DNA from 2 places in the Eubacterium sp. AF19-12LB genome. Region 1 is predicted to be linked to the other one. Evidence: a T-box and tRNA genes for the amino acid it is inferred to sense, from the RefSeq annotation. Region 1 holds a T-box; the other holds one or more tRNA genes.

What was found. A T-box is a leader RNA that pairs with one kind of tRNA and senses whether it is charged. The one in region 1 lies ahead of tyrS (tyrosine--tRNA ligase), so its partner is inferred to be a tRNA-Tyr.
Region 2: it has a tRNA-Tyr gene. The T-box ahead of tyrS (tyrosine--tRNA ligase) is inferred to sense a tRNA for this amino acid. The anticodon was not compared.

Annotation. Positions count from the first base shown of each region.
Region 1 is NZ_QUGP01000005.1:108,550-124,232, reverse strand. Features, by position in the region: gene DWX29_RS06575 (enoyl-CoA hydratase-related protein) at 1-58, shown strand, start outside; gene DWX29_RS06570 (3-hydroxyacyl-CoA dehydrogenase NAD-binding domain-containing protein) at 117-956, shown strand; gene DWX29_RS06565 (acyl-CoA dehydrogenase) at 1,049-2,206, shown strand; gene DWX29_RS06560 (electron transfer flavoprotein subunit beta/FixA family protein) at 2,224-3,009, shown strand; gene DWX29_RS06555 (electron transfer flavoprotein subunit alpha/FixB family protein) at 3,029-4,081, shown strand; gene DWX29_RS06550 (NCS2 family permease) at 4,311-5,675, shown strand; gene DWX29_RS06545 (C39 family peptidase) at 5,939-6,805, shown strand; gene DWX29_RS06540 (GNAT family N-acetyltransferase) at 6,828-7,325, shown strand; gene DWX29_RS06535 (EAL domain-containing protein) at 7,586-10,930, shown strand; gene DWX29_RS06530 (NYN domain-containing protein) at 11,241-11,999, shown strand; T-box leader at 12,141-12,373, shown strand; gene tyrS (tyrosine--tRNA ligase) at 12,566-13,789, shown strand; gene DWX29_RS06520 (S8 family peptidase) at 13,898-15,637, shown strand.
Region 2 is NZ_QUGP01000008.1:33,883-49,565, forward strand. Features, by position in the region: gene DWX29_RS08985 (hypothetical protein) at 1-2,679, opposite strand, end outside; gene DWX29_RS08990 (DUF4007 family protein) at 2,704-3,564, opposite strand; gene DWX29_RS08995 (phosphoadenosine phosphosulfate reductase family protein) at 3,569-5,284, opposite strand; gene DWX29_RS09000 (transcriptional regulator) at 5,355-5,558, opposite strand; gene DWX29_RS09005 (helix-turn-helix domain-containing protein) at 5,714-6,040, shown strand; gene DWX29_RS09010 (Rrf2 family transcriptional regulator) at 6,216-6,659, opposite strand; gene DWX29_RS09015 (carbohydrate ABC transporter permease) at 7,178-8,008, opposite strand; gene DWX29_RS09020 (sugar ABC transporter permease) at 8,018-8,902, opposite strand; gene DWX29_RS09025 (extracellular solute-binding protein) at 8,923-10,236, opposite strand; gene DWX29_RS09030 (response regulator) at 10,356-11,906, opposite strand; gene DWX29_RS09035 (histidine kinase) at 11,999-13,753, opposite strand; tRNA gene DWX29_RS09040 (tRNA-Leu) at 14,189-14,272, opposite strand; tRNA gene DWX29_RS09045 (tRNA-Tyr) at 14,292-14,373, opposite strand; gene DWX29_RS09050 (class B sortase) at 14,555-15,397, shown strand.

The sequences.
Region 1 (15,683 bases):
CTTCCTTGAAAAAGATAAAGAAAAGAAATTAAAGGTAGTACCATTTGCAAATAAATAAGCGGAATGCTGAATTTATATTCAGATAATATTTATATTTTCATTTAGGAGGAAAAACAATGATAGTAGGAGTTATTGGTGCAGGAACAATGGGTGCAGGAATTGCACAGGCATTTGCAATGACAGACGGATATGAAGTACGTCTTTGTGACATCAAGCAGGAATTTGCTGATGGAGGAAAGGCAAGAATTGAAAAGAACATCAACTTCCTTGTTGGTAAAGAAAAAATCACAGCAGAAAAAGGTGCTGAAATTTTAGGAAAAATCCAGACAGGATTAAAAGACATCTGTACAGACTGCGATTTAGTAATCGAAGTTGCTCCAGAAGTAATGTCAATTAAGAAAGAAACATTTAAGGAATTACAGAGCATCGTAAAACCTGAATGTATTTTTGCTACAAATACATCATCATTATCAATCACAGAAATCGGTGCTGGACTTGACAGACCTATGATTGGTATGCATTTCTTCAACCCAGCTGACAGAATGAAGTTAGTTGAAGTTATTGCTGGTGGAAACACACCTAAGGAATTAGTTGAACAGATTAAGACAATCGCTACAGAAATCGGAAAGACTCCAGTAGAAGTTGCTGAAGCTCCAGGATTTGTTGTTAACAGAATCTTAATCCCAATGATTAACGAAGCAATCGGAATCTATGCTGACGGAATCGCTTCAGTAGAAGATATCGATACAGCCATGAAGCTTGGTGCTTCTCATCCAATGGGACCTTTAGCATTAGGTGATTTAGTAGGTCTTGATATTGTACTTGCTATTATGGAAGTACTTCAGGCTGAAACAGGTGATCCAAAGTATCGTCCACATACACTTCTTAGAAAGATGGTACGTGCAGGAAAGCTTGGAAGAAAGACTGGCGTTGGTTTCTACGATTACAGCAAATAATACAATATACATGAGAGTTAGGGAGTGCCACTAGTCGATGATTAGTGGTATCCCCTTATATATTTATTTAATTTACATGGAGGAATTTAATAATGGATTTTACATTAAGTAAGAAACATGAAATGGCTCAGAGCCTTTTCAAAGAATTTGCCGAAAATGAAGTAAAACCTCTTGCACAGGAAACAGATGAAAATGAACAGTTCCCTGTAGAGACAGTTGAAAAAATGGCAAAAAATGGTTTCCTTGGTATCCCAGTTCCTAAGGAATATGGTGGACAGGGATGTGATCCTTTAACATACGCTATGTGCGTTGAAGAATTATCAAAGGTTTGTGGTACAACAGGTGTTATCGTTTCAGCACATACATCACTTTGTATCGATCCTATTATGACATTTGGTACTGAAGAACAGAAGCAGAAATACGTAGTTCCACTTGCAAAAGGTGAAAAATTAGGTGCTTTCGGTTTAACAGAACCAGGTGCTGGTACAGACGCACAGGGACAGCAGACAAAGGCTGTTTTCGATAAAGAAACAAATGAATGGGTATTAAATGGTTCAAAATGTTTTATTACAAATGGTAAATATGCAGATATTTATATCATCATTGCAGTTACAGGTAAAGTTGAAAAACGTGGTAGAATGATGAAAGAAATTTCAGCATTCATCGTTGAAAAAGGAACACCTGGATTTTCATTTGGTACAAAAGAAAAGAAGATGGGTATCCGTGGTTCAGCAACATACGAATTAATCTTTGAAGATTGCCGTATTCCAGCAGAAAACTTACTTGGTAAGCAGGGTAAAGGTTTCGGTATCGCTATGCATACACTTGATGGTGGACGTATTGGTATCGCAGCTCAGGCTCTTGGTCTTGCAGAAGGTGCTTTAGAAACAACTATTGCATACGTAAAAGAAAGAAAACAGTTCGGTAGAACAATCGGACAGTTCCAGAATACACAGTTCCAGTTAGCAGACATGGCTACTAAGGTAGAAGCTGCTAAGATGCTTGTATACAAGGCAGCTAAGGCTAAAGAAACACAGAAGACATATTCTGTAGAAGCAGCTCAGGCTAAATTATACGCAGCAGAAGTTGCAATGGAAGTTACAACAAAGGCTGTTCAGTTACACGGTGGTTATGGTTATATCAGAGAATATGACGTTGAGCGTATGATGCGTGATGCTAAGATCACAGAAATCTACGAAGGAACTTCAGAAGTTCAGCGTATGGTAATTTCTGCAAACTTATTAAAATAATTTAGGAGGTACTTATCGTGAAAATTGTCGTTTGTGTAAAACAGGTACCTGATACAAAGGGTGGAGTTAAATTCAATCCAGATGGTACATTAGATAGAGGTGCAATGCTTACAATTATGAACCCTGATGATAAAGCAGGTCTTGAAGCAGCACTTAGATTAAAAGATCAGTATGGCGCAGAAGTAACAGTAGTTACTATGGGTCTTCCAAAGGCTGAAGAAGTTCTTCGTGAAGCTATGGCTATGGGAGCTGATAAGGGAATCTTAGTAACTGATAGAGTTTTAGGTGGAGCTGACACATGGGCTACATCAACAACAATCGCAGGTGCTATCAGAAACCTTGATTATGATATTATTATTACAGGACGTCAGGCTATCGATGGTGATACAGCTCAGGTTGGACCACAGATTGCTGAACATCTTAACATTCCTGTTATCTCATATGCACAGGATATTAAGGTTGATGGAGATAGCGTAATTGTAGAACGTCAGTATGAAGACAGACATCACGTAATTAAAGCTCAGATGCCTGTATTAATTACAGCACTTTCAGAATTAAATGATCCTCGTTATATGACTCCAGGTGGAATTTTTGATGCTTATGATGCAGAAATTACAACATGGGGAAGAGCAAATCTTGTTGATGTAGAAGATGGAGACCTTGGATTAAAGGGTTCACCTACAAAGATTGCTAAAGCATCTGATAAAGTTCGTAAAGGCGCTGGAGAAAAAGTTACTCCAGATAGCCCGGCTGAAGCAGTTGATTACATCATGGATAAGCTTTTAACAAAGCACGTTATTTAATTAGAGAGGAGATTTAATCATGCAGAATATAAATTTAGAAGATTATAAAGGCGTATATGTCTTCGCTCAGCAGGTAGATAACGAATTAAGCTCAATCGCGTTCGAACTCCTCGGAGAAGCAGGAAGACTCGCAAAACCATTAAATACAGAAGTTACAGCAGTACTTCTTGGATCAAACGTTGGAAATCTTGTAGATCAGTTAGCTGAATATGGCGCTGACAAGGTTATCGTAGTAGATGATCCTGAACTTGAAACATATAGAACAGAACCATATGCACATGCTTTAGCAGAAGTTATCAACAAATATAAACCTGAAATTATGTTAGTTGGTGCAACAGCAATTGGTAGAGATTTAGGTCCTACAGTTTCAGCTAGAGTTGCAACAGGTTTAACAGCTGACTGTACATTACTTGAAATTGGTGACTTCCCATTAGTTGCTATTCCAGGTAAGGAACAGAAACACAATCAGTTATTAATGACTCGTCCGGCATTTGGTGGAAACACAATTGCTACAATCGCTTGTCCTGATAACCGTCCTCAGATGGCTACAGTACGTGCAGGTGTTATGCAGAAGGCTGAACCAAAGCCAGGTGCTAAGGCAGAAGTTATTGAATTCAATCCAGGATTTACACCTAACAACAAATATGTTGAAATCATGGATGTAGTTAAAGAAGTTGCTGAAACAGTTAACATCATGGACGCTAAGATTTTAGTATCTGGTGGACGTGGAGTTGGAAGCAAAGAAAACTTCAAGATTCTTGAAGATTTAGCAGAAGCTCTTGACGGAACAGTTGCATGTTCTAGAGCAGTTACAGATAACGGTTGGTTACCAGTTGACAGACAGGTTGGACAGACAGGTAAGACAGTTCGTCCACAGGTTTACTTCGCAATTGGTATTTCTGGAGCAATCCAGCACGTTGCAGGTATGGAAGAATCAGATCTTATTATTGCTATCAATAAAGATGAAGATGCTCCTATCTTTGATGTAGCTGATTATGGTATCGTTGGTGATTTAAACAAAATCGTACCACAGCTTACAGAAGCTATTAAGGCTGCAAAGGCTAATGCATAATTAAATATAATATACGTTAAGTTATATTAACATATTTAGGAATCTCCGCATCTTTGGATGCGGGGATTTTTGACTTCTCGACATCATGTATAATAAATCCTCAATTATTCATATAAAATTAATATAGAAAAAAGAGTGAAACTTTGTTATAATTTTGTGGTTACAATAGTAATAAAAATAAAGAAAGGAAGTATAAGATGACAAACAAGTTATCTATACAAAGGAGAAAATGTTAGAAAAAATATTCAAACTTAAAAAAAACAATACTTCTGTAAAAACTGAAGTTATTGCGGGTATTACAACATTTATGACAATGGCATATATTCTTGCTGTAAACCCTAACATCTTAAGTGCCTCAGGAATGGACAAAGAGGCTATTTTGATTGCTACATGTATAGCATCATTTGTTGGAACAATGTGTATGGCATTTATGGCAAATCTTCCATTTGCCTTATCAGCAGGTCTTGGATTAAATGCATACTTTGCTTACACAGTATGTGGAGAAATGGGATATTCATGGCAGATTGCTTTATTTGCGGTATTTGTAGAAGGTATTATATTTATAATTCTTTCATTAACAAATGTACGTGAAGCAATTTTTGATGCTATTCCTCTTAATCTTAAAAAGGCAGTATCAGTAGGTATTGGTTTATTTATTGCATTTATCGGATTACAGAATGCAGGATTAGTAAATGATTCAGAATCTACACTTGTTACAATTACAGATTTTACAAGTAACTTCCATACAGCAGGAATTTGTGCATTATTAGCAGTAATCGGTGTATTTATTACAGCTATTCTTTACATTAAGAGAGTAAAAGGTTCAATCTTAATAGGTATCGTTTCAACATGGGTTTTAGGAATTATTTGTGAACTTACAAAGATTTATGTTCCTGATAACGAAAGCTTTTTCTCAGTAATTCCAACACATTTTGTAAGCTTTGATTTTTCAGCTTTAGGAGAAACTTTTGGACAGTGCTTTAAACTTGATTTTAAAGCAGTAGGAATTGTTAACTTTATTATTGTAGTATTTGCATTCCTCTTTGTTGATTTATTTGATACATTAGGAACAATTATTGGTGTTAGTACAAAGGCTGGAATGCTTGATGAAAATGGAAAGCTTCCTAACATTAAACCAGCTCTTATGTCAGACGCTATTGCTACATCAGCAGGTGCTATTTTAGGTACATCAACAACAACAACATTCGTAGAATCTTCAGCAGGTGTTGCAGAAGGTGGTCGTACAGGTTTGACAGCAGCAGTAACAGGTTTATTATTCCTTGTTTCAGTTGTTCTTTCACCATTATTTATTACTATTCCATCATTTGCTACAGCACCGGCATTAATTATGGTAGGATTCCTTATGTTTGGAGCAGTAACAGATATTAAATTTACAGATGATAATTTGACAGATGCAATCCCTGCATATCTTTGCATTATTGCAATGCCATTGTTCTATAGTATCTCAGAAGGTATCTCAATCGGAATTATTTCATATGTATTATTAAATGCTATTTGCGGTAAAGCAAAAGAAGTAAAACCATTGATGTACATTCTTGCAGTATTATTCGTATTAAAATATATATTCTTATAAGAAGAAAAAATAGAATTTAAGAAAAAAACAGAAAAACAAAAGGCCTTTGTCATTATTAGATGTCATCAATATGTTAGAAAAAAACTAATTATTGATAGTCATTGTGGCAGAGGTCTTTTTGATGAAAAATAAATTTTGGGATAGTTGAATTAAAATAATGTATAAGATATTTATAAAATTCAAAAAATCTTAAAGAAATATTTATGTTTTTAATGTCGAAAATTGTTATTATACTATTTAGATAAGCAGAAAGAAGGTACGATATGTCAAGAAGAGCAGAGAACTTAAGAAGAAAAAGACAAAGAAAAATAATGTTAATTAGAAAATATATAAGATTTACATTTTGCTGTGTACTTATAGTAGTTTTGGCATTTGCAATTAATTATCTAAAGAAAAATATGAATAACATATCTGAAGGTGGAAATAGTGGCGGAAATAATGTAAAAAAAATAAAAGAATCAAAAGAGGAATCAGCAAAAGATGTAATAAAAAACTATGCAGAAAAACATGGTTACACTTTAGAGGATTATCCGGAAAATATAAAAAAATTATTTGAAAGAAATAAAGAAACAAAAGATTTTGTCTTGAAATATCCTGAAAAAAAGGGAAAAGCATACGATATTGATTTTTCAAAATATAAGAAAACTACAGAGGTTCCACTATTTATGCAATGGGATCAGAGATGGGGTTATTATACATACGCAGGTGATTGTATGGGAATTACAGGCTGTGGACCGACATGCCTTTCGATGGTGGCTGTTTATGTGACAGGAAACATAAAATATACTCCGAAAATGATTGCAGATTTTGCAATGAAAAATGGATATGCAGATGAAGAAAATGGTTCATCATGGTCGCTTATTTCAGAAGGTGGCAGGCAGCTTGGCATGCAAGTTATAGAAATACCGTTAGATGAACAAAGAGTAAAAGATAATTTGGAAGTAGGTAATCCAATTATATGTGTAGTAGGGCCAGGAGATTTTACGACACAGGGACATTTTATAGTATTAACTAAATATAAAGATGGAAAAGTAAGTGTTAATGATCCTAACAGTAAAGCAAATTCAAATAAGCAATGGGTGTTTGAAGATATAAAAGACCAGATAAAAAATCTATGGGTTTTAAGATAAATTAAAGGATTAAAAATAAAAAATGAAAGAAAATTTGATTTTTAAAGCAGGAGATATAAATAGATTAGAGGATGTTTTTAAATTGTATGTTGATGCAAGAAAGACTAAAGGATGTACATGGACAGAAGAATATCCAACAAAAGAAATAATAAAAAATGATATTTTAAGAGGGGATAGTTTTGTTATAGTTAATAAAAAAAACAATGAGATAATAGCAGCAATTTCAATAGATGATGATAAGTTAGTAGAAGAACAGAAATGCTGGTCAAAAGAACTAAAACCGGCAGGGGAACTGGCAAGACTGGTAATAGCTGAAGAATATAGAGGTAATGGACTTGCAGGAAATTTGATACAAGGAGCCATGGAAAACTTACAAAAAAGAAAATATAAGGGAGTACATTATCTGGTAAGCCCAAATAACGCTAACGCACTGAGAGCATATAAAAAAATGGAATTTAATGATTGTGGAAGAATATTTTTGTATGACCATGAATGGATATGCTATGAAAGGGGAATATAAAAAGGTATAAATATAATAAAAAGTGTAGAAAAGGTGCAATAAAAAAGAATAACATTAAAAAATGATTCAAAAAACAATAAAAAAGTATAAAAAGCATAATAAAAAAGTTGCCAGATTAGTAATTGAGTTTTGTTGAATAAAACTGTATATGTAGTATAATATTCATATGGAATAACGGAAAATTAATATTCAATTTAGAAAAATTATAATAATGACTATAGATTGATTATAAATGCGAGATAATAATGACTGGAGGACATATGAAGAAAACGGTTTTAGTTGTTGAAGACCAGGAAATGAACAGAGAAATTCTTAAAGCCTTATTAGAAGACAGATATACTGTTATTGGGGCTGAGAATGGTCTTGAGGCATTAGAAATTTTAAAAACAGACAGTGAACGTATTTCTGCAATTTTATTAGACATTGTAATGCCGGTTATGGACGGATATGGATTTCTTGAAGAATTTAAGAAAGAACCGGAATATAATAAAATACCTGTAATTGTAACAACAGATAAAGATGCGGATGAAACGGAAGAGAAGGCCTTGGCTTTAGGCGCTAATGATTTTGTAAATAAGCCATATAATATCAAAGTATTGCTTAGAAGAATCGATAATCTTATCGATATGAAAGAATCTATTTACAGACTTAGAGATGCTGAAAGAGATTCTTTGACAGGAGCTTATAACAGAAAGGCTTTTTATAGAAAGGCAAAAGAAATAATAAAAAGTAATCCGGAAGAAAAATATCAAATTATTGCGTCAGATATAGAAAAATTTAAATATTTTAATGATGCATTTGGATGGAAAGAGGGAGACAGCCTTTTAAAATTTTATACTGAGATGCTAAATGGAATATTTGAAAATAAGGATGTGTTGTTTGCCCGTGCCCATTCAGATATTTTTTACTTTTTATCTAAGGAATCCGATAATATAATTAATACTTTAATATATGCTACGAAGATGGTATATCAGAGATTTTATGAAGCAAAAATAAGTTTTAAATTTGGTGTATACAATATTGAAGATAAGAGCATCATTATAAATTCTATGTGCGATAATGCTATTGCAGCATGTAATCAGGCTAAACTCACATATGATCATGATGTGTACATATATGACGATGCATTAATGAGTAAAAATCAGCAGAATATTCAGATTACAAAAACTATGAAACAATCTCTTATGAATGAGGATTTCAAGGTGTATTATCAGCCTAAATATGATATTCAGACTAATAAGATGATTGGAGCAGAGGCACTTATAAGATGGCAACATCCGGAATTAGGATTTATTTCGCCGGGTGAATTTATTCCGATATTTGAAGAAAATGGATTTATTACTGAACTCGATATATATATATGGGAGCATGTATGTGGATTCATTGAGAAAATGAAGAATGAACACAATAAGATTCTTCCGGTATCTGTCAATGTATCAAGAAAAGATATTTACAAAGAAGGACTTCCGGAGATTCTTAAAAGTATGGTTGAAAGACATAACCTATCACCTACATACTTACACTTAGAAATTACAGAATCAGCATATATGGAAAATACTGAAAATATTTTAGAAGTAGTCAGAAGATTAAAAGAATATGGATTTATTATAGAGATGGATGACTTTGGAAGTGGATATTCATCATTGAATATTTTAGCTGAACTTCCAATAGATATAATTAAACTTGATATGAAATTCATTCAGAATGAACAGAAAAATAAGAATAGCCATAATATTATAAGTTCAATAATAAATCTGGCAAAATGGATGAATCTTATAATTGTAGTCGAAGGTGCAGAGACAGAAGAACATATTCAGTATTTGAGAAGATTAAAATGTAATTTTGTACAGGGATATTATTTCTCAAGACCGATATCTGAACAGGAATTTAAAAATAAATTATTAAGTGAAGATATAATTCCAATTTTTAATTTAAAGAGTTATAAAGAGTACAAGAAATTATCAATAGATGACCAGAACGGCGAGGCAGAAGTGATAGTCCTTGTGGATGAATTACAAAGAAACCGTGAAATGTTTAGAAACTATCTGGATACGGAATATAGATTTGTAGAGCTTGACAATGAAGAAGAAGCTTATCAATTTATAAAGAAGAATTATTATAACATTATTTTAACAGTTGTAGATACTAATATAAATGAAGAAGATAAGTTCCATTTGCTTCATGAAATGAAAAAGAATGATAAATTAGATGAGATTCCGGTATTATATACAACAGGTGACAATGAAAATGTATATAAAGATATTGCATTTAAAAACGGTGCAGATGGTATGCTGTTTAAACCATATGACAAATATGAATTAAACAATACGGTTGAAAGATTATTTGAAGAGCATCGTAAAAAGGTAATTCAGAAATTACGAGTTGTTGAAGGTCAGGTTAAACTTGATACAATGACAGGACTTCTTAACAGAAAAGAGTTTGAAAGACAGGTAAGATTGTTCTTGAGCAGTTCAGGAAAAGAAGCTATATTCCTTATGATTGATATTGATAATTTTAAGGGAGTAAATGATAGTCTTGGACACATTATGGGTGATCAGGCAATAATTAATGTGGCCAATATTCTTGACAGTGCTTTTTCAGAAGAAAATTTATCGTGTAGATTTGGTGGAGACGAATTTGCTGTATTTATAAAGCGTGGAATGACAATAGATGAACTTAATAACGAAATGGAAATATTGAGAAATAAACTACGTATTAATGTGGGAGAAATGAAGATTTCATGTTCAATAGGTGTTGCAATGTTTCCGGCTCATGCGACAGAATATAAAGAACTTTACAGATGTGCTGACATGGCACTTATTCAGGCTAAGAAATTAGGAAAGAATCAGTTCCAGATATATACAGGTAATGAAGAAATGTCAATGCCTATAGATGTTAGAAACATGGGATGGCTTATTGAAGAATCACATGAAATTATATTTATATGCAATGAAAAAACAAAAGAATTATTGTATATGAATCGTGCAGCAAAGGAAGAATTAACTTCTGATAAAACAAAAGAACTTATTGGATTAAAATGTCATGAGACAATATGGGATTCGAATGCACCATGTGAACATTGTGATAAATTCTGTAATGAACTTATTAAAGAAGTTGACGTTAAGAATGAGGATACAGGTAAGACATATAATATTAGAATAAGAAAAGTACCTTGGAATTCAGGGTATGCGCTTATACATTTTGCAGAAGATATTACAAAGAAAATACAGGATGATAATATTATTAACGGAATGCTTGATAATATCAGGTTTGGACTTGAAGGAGAAAAATATACTTATTGGCATGTGGCAATGGATACAGATGTATGTGATGTCGGAACAAAAGCTAAAGAAATTTTTGATTTAGATACTGATAAAGTAGATTATGTAGAATTTATGAAAGAAAAAGTTGTTTCAGATGAAGAGATTGATAAATTTATTAAATTCTATGAAGAAACAAAGTCAGATAAATCAAATAAAAAAATACAATTAAATTGTTTTGACAAAGATGGTACATTAAGAAAAACTCTATTAAGTCATATAGTTTTAGAAACACCAAATGAGCAGTATAATGGAATAATCGGATTGTTAAATTATGTTGATTAAACCATGATTAATTACTTTCGTTAGAGATATTTTATACTGCTAAAAAGAGAATATGCATTTTTGACACCTACATTTATATATTGTATAATGTGTGTGTTTGCAGCTATAAGGAGCCGTAAGGCTCCTTATGTTATATATCGGGGAAGAGAAAATGATATATAAAGACTATATGTGAGTATGTAGTTGGTGCATACAAAGGCTTCTATAGTTTATATAAGTCAAAGAGGTATCACTTTTATATAAGAGAATTTCAATGAACAAAGGATTATGGGTATCCTTAATTAACCCAAATATAAAAAGGAGGAAATAAATGTTCGGATTAAAAAAAGATAAAAAACCGGAAGCACAAGTGTTTGTTGACTATGAACATTGGTATTATGCATACAGAAATAAGTTTCAGATGAAGCCTAATATTGAAGAGTGGATTGAAGAACTAAAACAGGAATATAATATTACAAGATTGTATGTTTTTGGGGATTTTTCAAAATATAATATAGGAAATGATTTAGAAAGATTAAAAGGAATTACTAAGAATATTATACATACAGCCAGCGATAAAGAAGGCGTAGATAAAGATTTTACAGATGTAATTATTTTAGATGCAATTTATAGAAGCGCTGCAAAAAAAGATAAAACAAAAGTATATGTTTTGTTTACAGGTGACGCACATTTTACTAAAGTTGCAGAATACTTAAAGGAAATAGGCAAAAAAGTTATTATTTATGGGGTTAAATATTCATTTAGCAATAAACTTAAATCAGTCGCAACAAGTTATGTCGAGATGCCAAGACAGTCACAGGAAAAACATCATTATAATGAACTTATTCTAAATAGTTTATATAAACAGAAACAGAAAAATCGTTCAGTTGTTACATATTGGAAGACCATTCAGTGTGTAGCGGATTATAATAAAGTTCCGAAAGATAAAGTAAAGGTTGCTGTTGACGGATTAATAAAACAGAAGTATTTATATCAGGAAGAGAAGAAATTTAAGAGGGGAAAAGTTGTTTCTGTATTGAAAGCAGATTGGAATAAGATTTCAAATGATGGTATTTGGGAGAAGGAATAAAAATTCCGTTTATCTAAAAGCAAATTCCACAGCACGATGGAAGAGTGAAATTTAAAATTTTAATTTTGGAAGGAATAAAAATATTAAAAAACAGTTGATTTTTTTGCTACAAAAAGTTAGTATAGAAAAAGATTAATTATTTATAAGACGTTGAGAGGAAGAAGTAACTTAATTGTACTTGCAAGAGAGTAATCGGTTGGTGTGAGATTATGAAGTAGATTTTGTGAAATACATCCTGGAGTTACAACCTGAAAAGAAATGAGTAGGGAATGTCGGGAGCGCCCGTTATAGCGCAAGAGTGTGTTTGCACTCGTAGAGGAAGATTTCGTGAGAAATTTTTATTTAGAGGTGGTACCGCAGTTAATGCCCTCTGTATCGTAAGATGCAGAGGTTTTTTTTATGTATGGCAAGGTCATATTTATGAATCTAAGCTTAAAAAATGCAATTTTAATTTTCGCAGATAATAGAAAATTGCATATCGGTATCAAAAATTTAATAAGTATCCTAATAACTTGAAACACTTATAAAGAAATTTAATGAATTTTAATTTAAGAAAGGAAAAAAAGATGACAATTTATGATGAATTAGTAGCACGTGGTCTTATAGCCCAGGTTACAGATGAAGAAGAAATTAAAGAATTAATTAACACAGGAAAAGCAACATTTTATATTGGATTTGATCCTACAGCAGATTCACTTCATGTAGGTCATTTTATGGCTTTATGTCTTATGAAGAGATTACAGATGGCAGGCAACAGACCTGTTGTATTGCTTGGTGGTGGAACAGGATACATAGGTGATCCTTCAGGACGTAACGATTTACGTCAGATGCTTACACCTGAAACAATTGAACATAACTGCGAATGTTTTAAGAAGCAGATGGAAAGATTTATTGATTTTGGAGAAGGTGGAGCTATTGCAGTAAACAATGCTGATTGGTTATTAAAACTTAACTACATTGATGTATTACGTGAAGTAGGACCATGTTTCTCAGTTAACAATATGCTTCGTGCAGAATGCTACAAGCAGAGAATGGAAAAAGGTTTAACATTCCTTGAATTTAACTATATGATTATGCAGTCATATGACTTTTATCATTTATTTAAAGAATATGGATGTAACATGCAGTTTGGTGGAGATGATCAGTGGTCAAATATGTTGGGTGGTACAGAATTAATCCGTCGTAAACTTGGAAAAGATGCTTATGCCATGACAATTACACTTCTTATGAATTCAGAAGGAAAGAAAATGGGTAAGACAGCTAACGGAGCAGTATGGCTTGACGCTAATAAAACATCTCCATTTGAATTTTACCAGTATTGGAGAAATGTAGGAGATAAAGACGTATTAAAATGTATCCGTATGTTAACATTCCTTCCACTTGAAGAAATTGATAAGATGGATGAATGGGAAGGAAGCCAGTTAAATAAAGCAAAAGAAATTCTTGCATTCGAACTTACAAAGATGGTTCATGGTGAAGAAGAAGCAAAGAAAGCTGAAGAAGCATCAAAGGCATTATTTGCAGGTGGTGGAGATGATTCAAATATGCCAACATCTACAATTACACCGGATCAGTTAACAGATGGTGGAATTGGAATCATGGATTTAATGGTAACTTGTGGATTAGCAGGAACAAAGAGTGAAGCAAGAAGACTTGTACAGCAGGGTGGCGTATCTGTTAATGATGAAAAAGTTTCTGACATAGGCTTTGTTGTTACGGAATCAATGTTAAAAGAAGGAGCAAAGATTAAAAAAGGTAAAAAGAAATTCCATAAGGCAATTATGGACTAAGATTTAATTCAGAATCGATAATACAAAAAGTAGAACACTTATTACATTCTAAGTAATTATGGTAAGAAATTTTCATAGAATGTAATAAGTGTTTTTTTAGGTATGTTTATGAACGGAAAAATAGAAAATTTATTGAATGTTGCCTTGGAAGCTAATATTCAGGAATTAGATAAATGCCGGGAACTATCAGCAGGTTTTAATCCAATAGATAACTCCTGGGATTTGATTATAAGGTTCACGGGAACTCCGGATTTTTTAGAAAAATATAATGGAATACAATATGAAATATTGTCAAATAATTTTGCAATATTATCTGTGCCAAAAGAAACTATTGATAAACTTGCTGAGGATGACAGTGTTATTTATATTGAAAAAGCAAAACCGTTATATTTTGCAGTTATAAATAACAGAAGTGAAGCATGTGTTACAAATGCACAGAATCAGTTTGGTATATATGGAGAAGGGGTAATTATTGCGGTAATAGACAGTGGAATAGATTATGCAAATTCAGCATTTATAGATGAATTTGGGAAAACTAGAATTATTGAGATTTGGGATCAGACAATAGGGAATGGCGAAAATACATACGGTTTTAACAGAGGAACATTTTATACGGATAGTCAGATAAATGCAGCAATAAATGCACCGGATTTTAGAGAAAGATATGAAATTGTACCATCAAGAGATTATTCAGGACATGGAACTCATGTAGCAGGTATTGCTGCAGGAAATTTTGCAAACGATAAAAGAAATAATATCGGAATAGCAACTAAAAGCAAATTGTTAATTGTTAAATTGGCGACACCGAGAGAAAATTCGTTCCCGACAACAATAGAACTTATGGAGGCAATTGATTATGTGACAAAAAAGGCAGAAGAATTAAAAATGCCACTTGTAATAAATTTGAGTTTTGGAAATAATTATGGTTCTCATGATGGCACATCATTGCTTGAAACATATATTAACGAGATATCTGCAAAGGAAAGAATATCCGTTGTAATAGGTTCAGGAAACGAAGGAAATGCGGGAGGACATACAAGTGGAAAAATAGATACAGGTGAAACAGAAAATATAGAATTTGCAGTATCAAATTATCAAAATTCCCTTAATTTGCAAATATGGAAGTCTTATGCAGATATATTTGAAATAGAATTAATTTCACCAACAGGCGAAAGTACCGGAATTTTTACTGATGCAAATGAAGTTATGAAATATAATATCTCTTCAGATAGAACAAGGTTGATGGTATATTATGGAACACCTAAACCTTATAGCATATATCAGGAGGTATATGTTCAATTCGTGCCTGAAGATATGTATATTCAGTCAGGTATTTGGACTGTGAGGATAACATCGGTTAAATCAGTGTTAGGAGCGTATAATATGTGGTTGCCTGTTGAGGCTTCATTAGGGACAAATACAAGGTTTTTAAATCCTATACCTTACACTACGTTGACAATTCCATCAACTGCTTCTAAAGCAATTACTGTAGGAGCGTATGATAGTAACAGGCAGACATATGCAGACTTTTCAGGAAGAGGATTTACAAGAGAAACAAATCAAATTAAACCGGATATTGTAGCACCGGGAGTAGATATAATATCTGCAGCAGTTGGCGGAGGACTTTCAGTAAAAAGTGGGACTTCAATGGCAACCCCATTTGTTTCAGGGGCAGCAGCATTGCTTATGGAATGGGGCATAGTTAATGGAAATGACAAGTATTTATATGGAGAAAAACTTAAGGCTTATCTGATAAGAGGAGCAAGGAAAATAGATGGATTTGAAAAATGGCCTAATCCTATGATGGGATGGGGAGCATTATGTATTAGAAGTAGTATACCGAGATGATGTTTGAAATTTGTACTATAGGACTATAGACTTTATGGACAGATAA
Region 2 (15,683 bases), on a different contig from region 1:
TAGGAAATATTCTTCCGGCTTTTCATTTATGTTATTTAGTATTTCGCTTGATATATCAACTTCTTTATCTCGAAGATAAATAATTGGTGTATCCTGTAAACCTACAATTTCATTTGCAAGAAAAATAGGTATTACTCCCTTTCTTACACCAAATTTTTCTCCCATTATTTTTGAATACAACTCATCAAAAGATGTTTTTTTACCGGCACATTTACCTATAAAATCTCTTATCTCTTTTAAAATTTTCTCGCATCCTGCCTCATATTCATTATTGTCCATTATCCCTGTATGAACTAATGTTGCCCTGAAAATAGTTGATTCTGAACTTGTCCCTTTTTCAAATCCCGATAAATCTTCTTCTCCAAGAATAGCATCAATTATCTGATTTCTTGCTTTTTTAATCTGCGCTGAAACATTCTGTCTGTTTATCAGCTCGTTATTAATTTTAGGAGCATTTTCGTAATACGAAGAACATATATCGCTTAAAAATCTGTTAAAATTTTTTTCTGATTCAAATTTTAATTTTTCACTATCACGTCCACTGTAAAAGCAAATATCATTTCCATTTTCAGGCATATAAAGACTTTCAAGTTCTCCATTAATTTCAAAAATTAAATCATCTCTATATAATTCGAGTTCCTGTTGTAAAACTTTATTTTCATCTATAAAATTCTTATCTTTAAGCAATGCCTTTACGGCTTTTAATTTTCTGATGCTTTGCTGCTGTCCAAATGCTTTTTTAGGATAAATTACTACTATTCTTTCATCCTTAAGCTTATCTGTATGCGACTTTACTTCATTTGCATCATTTTCTTTTAACATTACAATGCATACAATTAATCCGTCAGCTTTATATGTATCAAACAAATAGTTTGAATTCTTTACACTAAGAAATTGTTCCTGTGTCATATACACATATTTAAAGAAACGTGTCATAGTGTATTCCCTGTTATATTTTTTAGGAAGTACATATTCTAATTCAGAAATATTTGCAAACTCTTCTGCCCAATTTAAGCTTAATGACTGCTTTTCAATCATCTGGTTCATATACTTATCCAAATTAATTCCAATATTATTTTTGAAAGTATATATTCCAAGTTTATTACGGTATTTTACAATTTCCTTGTTTTCTAATTTCTGCAAATATCCTGTAAAATCCTCTTTACTAAGTCCTGTAGCCAGACGAATTTCTTCTTTTTTTACCGGTACCTCTTCATTTTTATTAATCATATGAAGTATGGCTATAGCCTTAATTACTTTTTCCTCACCTAAAGATTCTGCCTTAGTCAAAGCATAATCTGCCTTTAGCCACTCATTGTGAATATTTGTAAGTGAAATACTTTCCTTAAATAAATTTTTAAAATAATCATAAATTACATCTACTGAAAGCAATTCATCTGCTCCGTTTTCAATTAAATTGACAAGGCTTCCCTTTTCGTCATTTGCCAAAAAAGTAAAAATGCTTCGCTCGTTTTGTGCTACTTTTTCACTTATATTAAGTAACGCATACGCTGTTAAAGGCAACATTGGGAATGCACCTTTTACAACTATCTGCTGATAATCGCTAAATTTAAACATACTTTGAAAACATGGTATTTTATAAGATTCTTTAATAATTTCACTATTATTTTCCTCTTTTAGCCATGCCTTATATTCTGTTCCTTTTTTCTTAATTACATGTTGCAAAAGTTCATAATTATTCTGAGCTGATACAATAAATCTTATTTCCTTTAATCTGCCTTCTACACCTTTAAATGCATTAATCATATCCTGAGGCAATGCATTTCCATACTCTTTTATACTTTTATGGGCAACAAATGTAATATGTATCTGTTGTTCTTTTGAATTATTTGCCAATTCACACATATCCTGAAGTATCTTCATATCATAGGCAAATGTTTCCCTTTCATGCCCTTCTATATATTTGCTGAATTCATCAAAAATAATATAAATGCCACCATATCCATGCTCTTTAAGTGCAATGCTTATTTCTCTATACAGTGTCATTGCATTGTCCTGAACCATCGGTCTGAATTCACTTCCTGCCGTCAATTCAGGGTATACTTTCTTAAAAATTTCTAACCCATTACGATTCATTGACTTAAGGCTTTTTTCTAATTCCTTAACGTTAGTTTCATAACCTGTTAAAATATTCTCAAATTCCTTATAGACTTTTTTATATTTATTTTTCCAATTTTCAATCACTTCAACAGCTTTGCTGTAATCACTATCAGGAGCAATGTCCATCAAATCATTTTTCTTTAAAGCCTCCATTAAGCCAAGTACAAACCCATGATTTAAATCCCTGTCCGTTCCTGAAATAATAACTGGCAAAAATGGCTTATATTCTTTATGAATAAGTCTTGCGTTATTGGCTGTCACATCTGATATTTTTTCTATTTTATTTAAAAGTTTTTCTGTTGTTTTATCTTCTGATTCTTTAAGAACAGCCAATAAAACCAACAATAAATGTGATTTGCCTTTTCCATATGGTCCAATAAGGATATTTGCCTTTTCTTTATTATTAATAACGTTCTCAAGAAATCCATTTAATATATTTATTGATGAACGTGTAGGTATATAACTGTTGAGTTTTTTTCTATTGTCTATATCCAGTTGTAAGTTTATTGAATTCTGAAATTTCTTGTCTATTTCAATAAAATCCTTTAATTGGCTCATATTATGCTCCTTCACAGTTTATCTTTAATTTTTCTCGTAATATTTTTCTACTATTTCATTTAATGGAATATTTTTCTTCAAATAAACCATATCAAGTCCTGCCGTTCTATTTACTGTTATGTAATTTAAAGCCGCAAGATTATCTAAATACTCATTTAATGCAATTCTTTTCAAATTCAAAACCCTGCCCGGGGACAATGGTGCATTTAACAATTCATCTATTCCAACAGAATCTTTGGATTTTTCTTCAAAATATTTCATCAATGCATATAAAAATACTTCGTTTATCAATACTTCTCTATCAGGCTGTGTTTTAAAATATCTATCCCTATCCTTCTTTATTAATCCTAATTTTGCAAATGGAGATATTTTCTTTTCTTCCGGATCATAATCTTCTATTCTTTCTTTCACATACATATTTAAAAGAACCGAAATATCATCTCTTAATGAACGCTCTGATATTTTCTTTCCTTCAGCTAATATTTGCATTTTTCCAAGAATAATATACTCAATTTCCTCTTTAGTGAATTCATCCATATTCGTCTCATTAAAAAATAAATACCATGTTGTTGCCATATCCTTATTAAATACAAGATTTATATGGTAAATCCACAATGCAAAACTATCCTCTAAATATTCGTCATTATCTTTTATTATCTTTGCAATATCAGTTAACTTTGCTCCGTTTTTAGGCGATTCCTCGATAAATTTCCCCGCTTTAAGCCAGTATCTGATAGCTTTCGCCATATTGCTTCCAACTCCTAAAGCATCTGCTCCATAGTTCTCAGAAAAAACTTTTCCATTGTCACTTACCGCTTTTAACCCTTTATCAAGCCAACCTTCACGTATTGTAAATGTTTCATGTCCCTTAAGTTTTATTGCCATATTTTTATCCTTTTTTCGTTGCTAATACTTTTCGCATATAACATCCTGCCGTGTAATGATTAACGCATTCTGCACATCTTACGCATTTATCATCCAAAATCTTATAATCAAGATTACCTTCCTTATCTTCTTTAATAACAATTGCATTATGCTTGCATATACTCTCACACGCCCTGCATCCCATACACATTTGATATTTAGTAATCTGACATTTAACTTTGTCTTCCGCTGCCTTAACACTTGCAGCACCATCTATTTTGTAATCGATTATCGTTACTTTTAACGTTGTACTTCCAATTCTTCCCTGAAGTTTAAGCACTAGTCTTCCATCTTTTCTCGTAACATAAACTTCTCCAAGTCGTTTATTTCCAAATTCAAAATTTAGATATCCAAATGGTTTAAACAATTCATACAATTGTTCTGAAATCGGTCTTTGCAGTTCATAATTAAATGCATTTTCTTCCAATGCACATGGTTCAAAAGAAACTGCTGTCTTTTTTGCATAATCTACGCCATTTCCACCCTGACGTGCTTTCCATTTGCCATCATCTACATATACTTCAGGGTCCGGTTTTCCAATCTGTTTTGCAAAATCAATTAGCATCTGCCTAAACCTTTCCGACTGTTGTGGCATATGAATTTTTGACAAAAATTCTGACCACCCACTGTTATTTGGGCAGCACCAGCATCCTACTCTTGCATATCCCAATCTGTACGCATAATTAAAATCTATTTTTGTTGTAAGCATATACAACCAGACATCAAAATCCATCCAGTCTATAATTGGGGATATTGTTATTTGCTTTGTAATTTTAGAGCCTTCTGTTTCTCTTTCGTATTTACTTCTACTGGCAGACTCACTTCGTCTTATTCCATAAAATGTTATTATTTTGTTTTTATTTCTAAATAAAGTCTTTATCTTTCTTTGTATCGCACCGGTTTTAAATATTGTGCAGCACCATCTCATTACTCTGCTTGGTGGTCCCACTAATTTACATAGTTCTTCAAAATCCTTATCCTTGTTTCTCGAAGATAAAACCGGAGTTTGGGGATGTTCTTTTTTAAACCTATCAACATATCTCATTGTTTCCGGAAATTCTAATGTAGTATCTCCAAATATGTGTAATATCTTTGGCTCACTTAACGCCCTCATAACTATATCTGATGTAACTGTGGAATCTTTTCCCCCTGAGAAAGATACAAACATATCTTTTGCCGTGTAATCTTTTGTAGAATTTTTAATGTAATCCACTGCTTCTCTTACAATGAATTCGTATCTGCTTCTGTTCGCCTGAACAAATTTATCTGCATATTGTTCAAAATATTCATAACTTATATTTTTTGATGCTTCTTCATATTTACTTCTAATATCATCAACATCTTTATTTTTTAATTCTTTAACTGAAAATTTAATTCGTTTACCATTAATTAAATATTTATTCCCGGAACAGTTCCATACTGAATCCTTCTCATATGTCCCAGGGATTTTATCTAATAAAATCTCTAAAAGCAGTCTTTCTTCCGGGAATACCGGTCTTATATCTGTTGTTATTCTTGTCCCTTTTCCACTACAACATTCGCACTCACTTTGAAATAGCGGAACCTTGCAATTATCACACCAGTAAATGTCTGATTTTTCTAATTCAGTTCTTTCTCCACACACCGGACATGTGCTGCTTTTTGTCTTTATATTGTCATTTCTACATACGTATTTAAGCACTTTATCACCTATCTCATATCCCTTGGGTTAGTTAAATGCAGATTTGCTCTTATTTTCTTATCTGCAAATGTTATCTCATATCTTTCGGGTCCAAATGCAGATAGGAACATAGTTCTAAAAATTCACCTGCGCTAAAATCCGCATTATTATCTATGAATTCTGACATATGTATCCCTGTATCTTTTTCTATCTGGGCAACTGAAATTTTATTACGTTTTATATACTCAACTATATTTTCAGATACCCTGCTATTACTTTTCTTTTGATTATTCATTCGATACCACCATTCTCGTTTCCCAAGAAAATTTTACTAATATCTACATTATATTCTTTGTTTGAGAGAATTGCAATGAAGTTTTTTCTTTGTAAAAGAGAATTTGTTGACGTAAATTTTTTCTTACTATATTATTGAAAAGAGAGGTAAATAAGATGAAGAATGCAAAGATTTCTGAAGTATTAAAAAATTATAGAAAGTTAAACAAATTGAGTGTGCGTGATGTATCAGGTATACTCAAAGAAAAATCTTTAAACGTTGCCGAAAAGACCATATATGGCTGGGAAAGCGGTCAAACTCAACCTAATGCTGATACCTTGCTTATGTTATGCGAAATTTATAATATTGAAAATATTTTAGGCACTTTTGGATACACGGATGAAGAACCTATTAATCTTACAAGTCACGAAGTAAAATTAATAAAACAATACAGAAACCATCCTGAAATTCAGGATGCTGTTAATAAATTATTAGACGTGTAATTTTATTATAATAAAAAAGTCGGAGCATTTATACCTGCCTCCAATTGTTAAATTAACTAATGGAATCGGTACAAACGCTCCGGTTTTTTAACCGAATTATTATGAATCACATATATAAAGAGCAGACGCTTTTCATCTGCTCCACTTATTTTATGTTGTATTTATTTAATTTAGATTAAATACAATAGTCATTTGTTTGATTTTCTTCTAACTGCCACTGAACTAAATCTGCCAATGTAATATTATCAACTACATCTTTTACTGCATCATTTATCTTCTGCCATACTCTAACAGTTGCGCATCCTGTCATTCTTTCACATGGTTCTGCATCATCTTCCACACATGCAACAGGAGCTAATGAGCCTTCTGTTAATCTTAAAATCATTCCTACTGTATATTCTTCCGGTTTTTTCTTTAATAAATATCCACCCTGAGGTCCTCTTGTACTTCTTACATAGCCGGCTTTATTTAAAACTGAAATAATCTGTTCCAAATATTTATCAGATATTTCCTGTCTCTTTGCAATATCTTTTATACTTACCGGTGTATTTCCCTCCGAATGTTCTGCAATATCAAGCATTAATCTCAATGCATATCTTCCCTTTGTAGAAATTTTCATTATATTTACATCTCCTATTAGTTTTCATTATTTAACAGACGCCTAAATTTATAATATAAATTTATTTTGCGTAATCGTTAATTAAAATTGCAACAATTATAACGTCAAATACTTCTCAGGCATCTTTTGTCTTCAATAATATAAATATATTATAGAACATAATTCATACTTTTTCAATAGGAATTAAGAAGTATTTAGTGTTTTATCTTTTAAGCAACCTTCTAACAGACTCCAAATCTACTCTTTTTATACCCATAAAGAAACTACCGCTTCACAAATCTACATTTGTAAAGCGGTAGTACCGTAAAAAAGAAAACTATTAGTAATAATTGACATAACAATTATTAATGATAACCTATATAATTAATTGGTATGATAAACAAACTATTGAGAGTTCTAGTTGATATGTTTATCAATACTAATTATATAACATTGTGTTAATAAGATGTCTTACGGATTGTTTTGTGTAATACACTTTCACAATACCTGCATCCATAAAATTATTTGGATAAATTAATTTATCCTTTTACTGCACCTACTACCAAACTTTCCTGTACCTGCTTACTTAAGAAGAAGTAGATAATAATTGTTGGCAATGTTGCAATTACCATACCTGCTCCAATTAATCCCCATTCTGTCGAATACTGTCCGGCAAGTGACATAATACCTACAGGAAGTGTTCTGAACTCATCACTGTCAACAAATGTATTTGCTAACATCAATTCATTCCATGTTCCTAAGAATGTAAATATTGAAGCTGTTGCAATGGCTGATTTAACAATTGGGAATATGATTTGTATAAAACATTTAAAAATTCCGCATCCATCAATATAAGCCGCTTCTTCCATTTCTCTTGGAATTCCTTTATAGAAACCTACCAGAATCATTATACTCATAGGAAGCGCTCCGGCAATGTAAGGAATTAACAATCCTAAATATCCACCTTTAAGTCCCAGTCTATCTAAAATCTGAAACAATGGTAACAATGCTGCCTGCGCTGGTATCATAATTCCAATCATAAATAACCCATATACAAGGTTTCTTAATTTCCATATCATTCTTGAAATGGCATATGCTGCCATTGATGAAATTATTCCTGCTGCTACTACCGTAACCACCGAATAAAATACTGAATTAAGGAAATATCTGATTAAATTTGATGAACTCAATGCTGTCACATAATTATCCCATCTCCATACATGAGGAAGTCCAATTACATTTTCACCAAATATTTCCGTGTTGCTTTTTAACGAAAATGTTATAAGCCAATATAGTGGAAACAACTGAGTTAAAGCAATTAATAATAAGATAGCAAATTTTATTGCTCCCATAATTTTTTTCTTTTTCATTGTGTCCTCCTATACTGCCGAAACATTCTGCTCTGCTTTTTTAAATATTCTGTTAACTATAAATGTAAATATGAGACACTCTATTACTATAAAGAACGCCTGTGCACTTCCATATCCATACAAACCTTTTCTAAATAAATTATTGTACATTAGCGTAGCGGGAACTTCACTTATGTGGTTTGGACCTCCACCTGTCATAACATAAACAAGGTCAAAGGCTCTTAATGATCCGGTTATTGCAAATATTACACATGTTTTTATTACCGGAACAAGTAAAGGTAATGTAATTTTCATATGAACCTGCAACGTTGACGCTCCATCTATCTGAGCTGCTTCATAATAGTCTGTCGAAATAGACTTTATACCTGCATAAAAAATAATCATGTGATATCCTATGTACTGCCATATAGATGGAATCAAAACTGTCATAAAAGCATCTTTTGTAAGCCAGGAATGCTCATATTTAGGATTGAAGTATCTGACTACGGTGTTAATTACACCGTAGTCATTATTAAACATTTTAAGCCACAACTGTCCTATAACCATACTTGATATTACAACCGGAATAAAATAAACCGTTCTAAAAAATCCGTCACCTTTTACTCCTCTTGATAATACCAAAGCTAAAATTAATGATATAGGTAACTGAATAAATACTGATGCCACTACAAGAATCAAAGAGTTCTTTACTGCAAGTGGGAAATATCTGTCTTCAGTAAACAATTGTATGTAGTTTTTTATACCAATAAAGGTTTTTGTTCCAATTCCATTGTATTCAAAAAAACTGTAAATTCCTGACGTAACTAATGGAATCAAGGTAAATCCTAAAAACAATAGTAGCGCCGGTAATATAAATATTAATATGTATTTCTTATTTCCAAGCATTTTTTCCATAACACTACCTGCCTCACTTATTATTTACCGTTAATAGCTGCCTTATGTTCATCTATAAATGCATCAATGTCTGCGCCATCTGCAAATAATGTCTGAACCTGTTCATTATGTACTGCTGCCGGTTCTGATTCTAATGATGTATCCCAAGCAAGTACACCCTGTTTTCCTTCTGCTAATAAATCTTTAATCTGGATAAATAATGGGTTTAAGTTGCTTTCATCTGCAGGAGTTGTCCATCCACTGAATCCTGATCCTGTTTCATATGAAGCTACGCCCATTTTTTCATTAATGTAAATACAGAACTTAGCTGCTTCTTCTTTGTATTTAGTGTTATTGTTAACCCAGAATGATTCAACGAATCCACCACAGTAATCTGTTGCTTCACCTTTTCCATCTGCGATTGTTGGAATCTTTAATGCTACTACTTCTTCAGGTTTAATTGTTGCTGCATCGTCTGTGTATACATTGTTTGCAAACCAGCTTCCCATAAGTCTCATAGCTGCTTTTCCATTTTCAAATGCTGCATTTGCGTCATCATTTCCCTGTTCTAAAGGATTGTCCCCAAATGCTCCCATTTCATATAAATCACTTACTTTCTGTGCTGCTTTCTTGAATCCTTCATCTCCGAATTCTTTCTTTCCTGATAACATTTCGTTAACGCCTGTTGCACCTACTTCTCTTAAAGCTAATGCCTGATATACGAATGCTGCATTCCATCCGTCTTTAGCACCTGCTGCCATTGGTATAACACCATCTAATTTCTTTAATTTCTTAACTGCATCTACTAATTCATCGTATGTAGTTGGTAATGTAGCTCCTGCCTTGTCAAACATTGTCTTGTTACAGAATAATGTCATATACCATGAAAACATTGGTACTGAATATAATTTTCCATCAAATTCAAATGCTGATGTTGAACCTTCTAAAATCTTTGACTTAACATCATCAGTTACATAGTCATCTAATGCCATAACTTTTCCTGCATCAACTAACTTCTTTGCTGTACCTGCACCCCACCAATAGAATACGTCGATTCCTTTTGCGTCTCCGGCAAATTCAGCGTTAATCTTTGTCTTGTAAGCTTCTGTATCCAAAGTTTCTGTCTTAATCTTAACACCTGTATTTTCTTTTTCGTAAGCTTTAACTGCCTCTTCATATTTGCCCTTAAGTTCATTAGTATCATTTGACCACTGATGCCATACATTTAATGTAATTGTACCGTCGTCATTTTTAGCATCGCTGCTACCACCTTTGCTACCACATCCTGCCATTGAGAATGCCATTGTTGAAGCTAAAGTAAGCGCCAACACTTTCTTAAATAAATTTTTTCTCATTATAAATCCTCCTCAATTTATTTGATATTCAAAGTATACTTAATCAGATTCTCTATCTCAATTTAATATTTTGACTAAAAAAGGTTAAAAATTTTACTATAAATTTTTAACCTTTTTTATTAACATCTGTATTCTTTTACTGTCTTTCCTGTCTGCTTTTTAAAGCAAATGCAGAAATAATGTGAATCTTTAAACCCAACTTTTTCCGCAACTTCATACACTTTTAAATCAGTCTGCTTAAGAATTTTTTTACTTGCCTCTATTCTCTTTTCAGATACATATTCTATAAAACTGACTCCGTATGCCTTCTTAAATTCCCTACTTAGATAACTTTCATTTATATATAAATCCGTCGCCGCTTTCTTTAATGAAAGTTCTGAATTGTATAAATTTCTATTAACATATTCTAAAGCATCTTCTATAACATTTTTATTACGTTTAGATTTTTTTTGATTATGATAATCATAAACAATTTTGATATATTCCTTGGCGCATTCTAAGGCATCTGTTACACTTCTAATCGCTCTTACATCCTTAAAAACGTCCTCTTCATTTATTAATTGATACAAATTTATTCCATACTTATTAAGAGTCGAACCTGCACGTAAAATAATTGTCATTGTCATAAGTTTTAAATATTCTTCATCAGCTATCTTTCCTTTTTTAATTACTTCAATATAATCTTTAATGTATTTCAGCATTTCTTCTTCCCTGCAATTATTTATAGCTTCCGCAAATTTATCCCAGTCAAGTTCTATTTTAGAATTATTTTGCTTCATAACCTCCTGGTATTCAGAATATGTAACCACTCTGTTTCTTCCAAGCAAAACTGAAACTCCAAGCGCCTTATCTGCCTGACCATATGCCGATGCAATGCCACAAAATCCTATATTTTTACCACTTATTCCGATGGTTGCAGTTATTCCAATCTTATTTAATTTTTTATGCAATGCTTCTGCATAATTAATGCATTCATCTAAATCCTTATTTACAAAATAAATTATTATATTATGCATAAAATGAACAAACGAAATCATATTGTCGTTATTTTGATTTTGAACTAATTCATAAACTTTTTTATAATTTTCCTCTTCCTGATTATCTTTAATTTTTACATCTATGCATACACAACCATCAAGAAGTTCTTTGCAGTTATATGTATCCATTTTTTTCACTGCTTCTTCTTCATCTATTCTATTTTCAACAAGCCTTAAAAGAAAACTTTCTTTTAGTATGTCATAATTATTCTCCATGCTTTCTTTTAATTTAGCCACCTCTGTAGCCTCTTTGTTTCTCTGGTTAATCTCCTCTTTTAATTTAGCCATCACTTCACTTATTTCTTTTATGTTAATTGGCTTTAAAAGAAATTCGTCAACACCTAAATTGATAGCTTTTCTTGCATATTCAAATTCCCTGAATCCTGTTACAATTACAACCCTGCATTTAGGATGTGCTTTCAATAGTGCTTCAGTAAATTGTAGGCCATCCATTCCCGGCATATTAATATCAGTCACCACAATATCCACCTCATGATAATTTATATATTCCAATGCCTCTTTTCCGGACGCTGCTTCCCCTACAATCTTAAAACCATTTTCTTCCCATTTATATCCTTTGCGAATTAAAACCCTCTCTAATTTTTCATCATCCACCAACAATACATTTAACATAATTATTTCTCCGATTTTTTGCTTAATTTAATGTATTTCCACTTTACATTTATACTATTTTGTCTGATTGTACATTTACACTATTGCAAATCTTACTCTGATTTTATCTTACCTACAGTAACAATTATTTCTGTTCCAACACCTATTTCACTCTGAATTATCATTGGATTCTCTATTTCATCCATTAACTTTATTCTCTGTATTAAGCTATAAAGTCCAAATCCCGATTTTCCAGTAACAGATTTACCTTCCATTATTTCCTGTATTCTTTCTTCACTCATCCCAACCCCATCGTCAGATACAATAAATATTATTTCATCATCCTGTTCAAATACTTTTATATTTACAGTTCCTTCTTCTCCATTTAGTCCGTGATGTACTGCATTTTCCACTAAAGGTTGAAGTAAAAGTTTAAGAACTTTCTCTTTTTTTACCGATTCTTCTATTTCATAATTAACTTTTATCTGATTGTCGTATCTCATGTTTAATATTGTAATGTAACTTTCGATACTACTTATTTCATCCTCAACTTTTATATAATCAAGTCCACTGTTTAGACTGTTTCGATAAAAATTTCCTAACGCCTGCGTCATCTGGAAACATTTTTCATTTTCCTCCATTAATGCTAATGCTGAAACCGCATCTAAAGTGTTATATAAAAAGTGCGGATTTATCTGCGCCTGTATTATGTCTAACTTGCCTTTTGCAATAATTCTTTCTTCATCCTTTATTTTTCTCATTAAAGATTTAACAGACAAAATCATATGGTTAAATACTTTTTTAAGGCTTGTGATTTCATTAGCATTATCTTCAACAGGCATTGTCACAAATTCACCGTTTTCAACTATTTTCATATGTTTTTCTACTTTTGCAAGTGGTTTAAATATGAGATATGTAAGTAACATTGAGCATATAAATACAAATGCAACATTTAAACACATAATTATCACTATCACTGTCGAATAATATGGAGCTAAAGATGTAATGTTATCCAATGAAAATACTCCGATAAGTTTCCAATCCTGTATTCCTATATCCTGACTTACAACAACACTTTTTCCGTCTTTATTATTTACTTCCATGTACTCCTTAGACATATTTTTTGCAATTTTTGTATACTTTTTAAAATCACGCTTTTTGTCTTGAGGCTCAATAATATAATTTCCTTTCGAATCAACTATGTAGAACTGATTCTTGTAATCATTACTAACCTGATTAAAATAGTCCTGCAATACTGAATCATCAAATGTTATTAGAAGTGTAGCCAAAGGTTTATAATCTTTCTTATCTACAATCTGTCTTACATAGCACAGATAATCATTAGGTGAATAATATTCTATTGTTCCATCGCTTCCGTTATAGAAAAATCCATTTCCATTTGCTTCCTGCATTTCCTTATACCAATTTGTATCCTGAATTTGCTTATTTATTTTTTTTGGTGGTCTCTTATAAGAATTATAACAATTATTATATTTATCAAATATATATACTCCGGAAATGTATTCTCCGGATAATATCATATTAAACAAACTCTTTGTTATGTTTTTTTGATAATTTAAATTAATATTCTCTGAATTTATTTGTCTTAAAGAATCCTGTACGATATCGTCAAAATATATCTGTGTTGAAAATTGAGTTACATTATCAAAAATAAGCGCTAAATTACCCTGAAGTGCATTAACTGTCTGCACTCCTGCCTTACCAACTTCAATTTTCGTATATCTTCCGTTTACAGCTGAAATTAATGTAAACGTCATTATAAATGACAATAAAAGAACCGCAATATAAGTCAGAATAATCTGCGTTCTTATCTTTGCGTTTTTCCATTTTTTTAATAATTTATACACTTTTCTCTCCACCATACATTATATTACAATTTTCTTTAAAAATTGTTTATGAACTTCATCTGTCATTTTTTAGTACTTATAATTTTTTATATTATTTATGCTGTTTCACTCATATACATAAACATACTTTATAAACCTATAACTGCAAATTAACTTATATAAAGTTCATGAACATTTCCATGTCCAATATAACAAATACCCTCCTTTTATAGTAAATGATTAGGGCCAAAATGTAAATATTTACTATTTTTTATTGTAAAACAAAAATGCCTGCAACCTCTTTTTCTATAAAGGATTGCAGACAATATAATTTCCATCTCGCTGATGCGGCATTCGCCGCATCACAAAAAAAGAACAGGTTCTTTCTGAAAACTAGCTTTCTAAAGAACCTGTTCTTTTTTTGTGTATGTGGACTCATTGCTTCGCACATATATATGCCGGCGACCGGAATCGAACCGGTACGATATTGCTACCACAGGATTTTAAGTCCTGCGCGTCTGCCAGTTCCGCCACGCCGGCGAACCCGTTGAATAAATAATGGGCAGAGAAGGATTCGAACCTTCGAAGGCGTTGCCAGCAGATTTACAGTCTGTCCCCTTTGGCCACTCGGGAATCTGCCCATTTGTTTCCAACAATAAATATTTATACCATAATTTTTTTATTTACGCAACCATTTTTTCTACTAAATCAAGCTAAATTAGGCACCATCAGATACCGCATAATTGACATCCTTTTTTCCAAGTCATATACTTGTCTATATTATGAAATTGGCTATTTATACATTAAGAGAGGAATTTAACAATGGTGAAATTTTCATCTTCGAGAAATAAGAAATCCATGAAGAAGCGAAATCTTTTAATAGCTATTTTGATTGTTGCGATGCTCGCTTTTTCTGTGGCAGGAACATATATATTTATGTATTTTTCCAGTGGCAAAAATCCAACAGAATACAAGAAAACTAATGCAACATCTCAGTCAAATAAATCTAACAATAATTCAGCTATCAACAATAACTCTGACAGCATGAATGATAATGAAGATGACTCAATCATAAATCCATATGATTGGGATAAGATTGCTAAAACAAACAAAGATATTTATGCATACATATATATTCCCGGTACAAAAATTGAATTGCCGGTTGCGCAATCTGATGATTCTAAAGATGATTCCTTTTATCTTACACATAATGAAAAAGGAAATTATGAATTTTCAGGTTGTATATATAGTGAAAAAATAAACTCAACTGATTTCACTGACCCCGTAACTGTATTTTATGGTCATAATATGTTAAACGGCACAATGTTTGCACACTTACATTATTTCGAGAAAAAAGACTTCTTTGATAAACATGAATATTTTTATGTTTATACACCTAGTCACAAATTAACATACAGAGTTTACTCAGCTTATGTTTATGATGATACTCATATTTTAAAAGCATTTGATTTTTCGGATATTCAGGTGCGAATGGACTATTTCAAGACAACTCTTAATCCAAGCGTTTCTAATGCAAATGTTAGAAAAGATGTAGCTTTAACTCAGGACAGTAAAATATTAACACTTAGCACATGTACTTCAGGAAAAAGTAATACACGATATATTGTAAATGGACTATTTATTAAAGATGACGTTACAGACTAGGTATAGTTATATAAAACTAATTGTGCATGCATTGAAGCGCAATATCAATGACATTATAACTCTAAATCAAATCTTACAAATAAACCCAGACTCCCACTATGATTGACAAAGATTATTCTTAACAAAGAACAACAAATAAAAATGAACCTATAGATTTTCAATATTTGACAAAATTACATTCTGCCAAACACTATCTTAAATATACAGGTTCATTTTTATATTCTATAATTTATATTTTATTATTTATTTTAGATTTTAATTGACGTATATATAATTTTATGCTAAC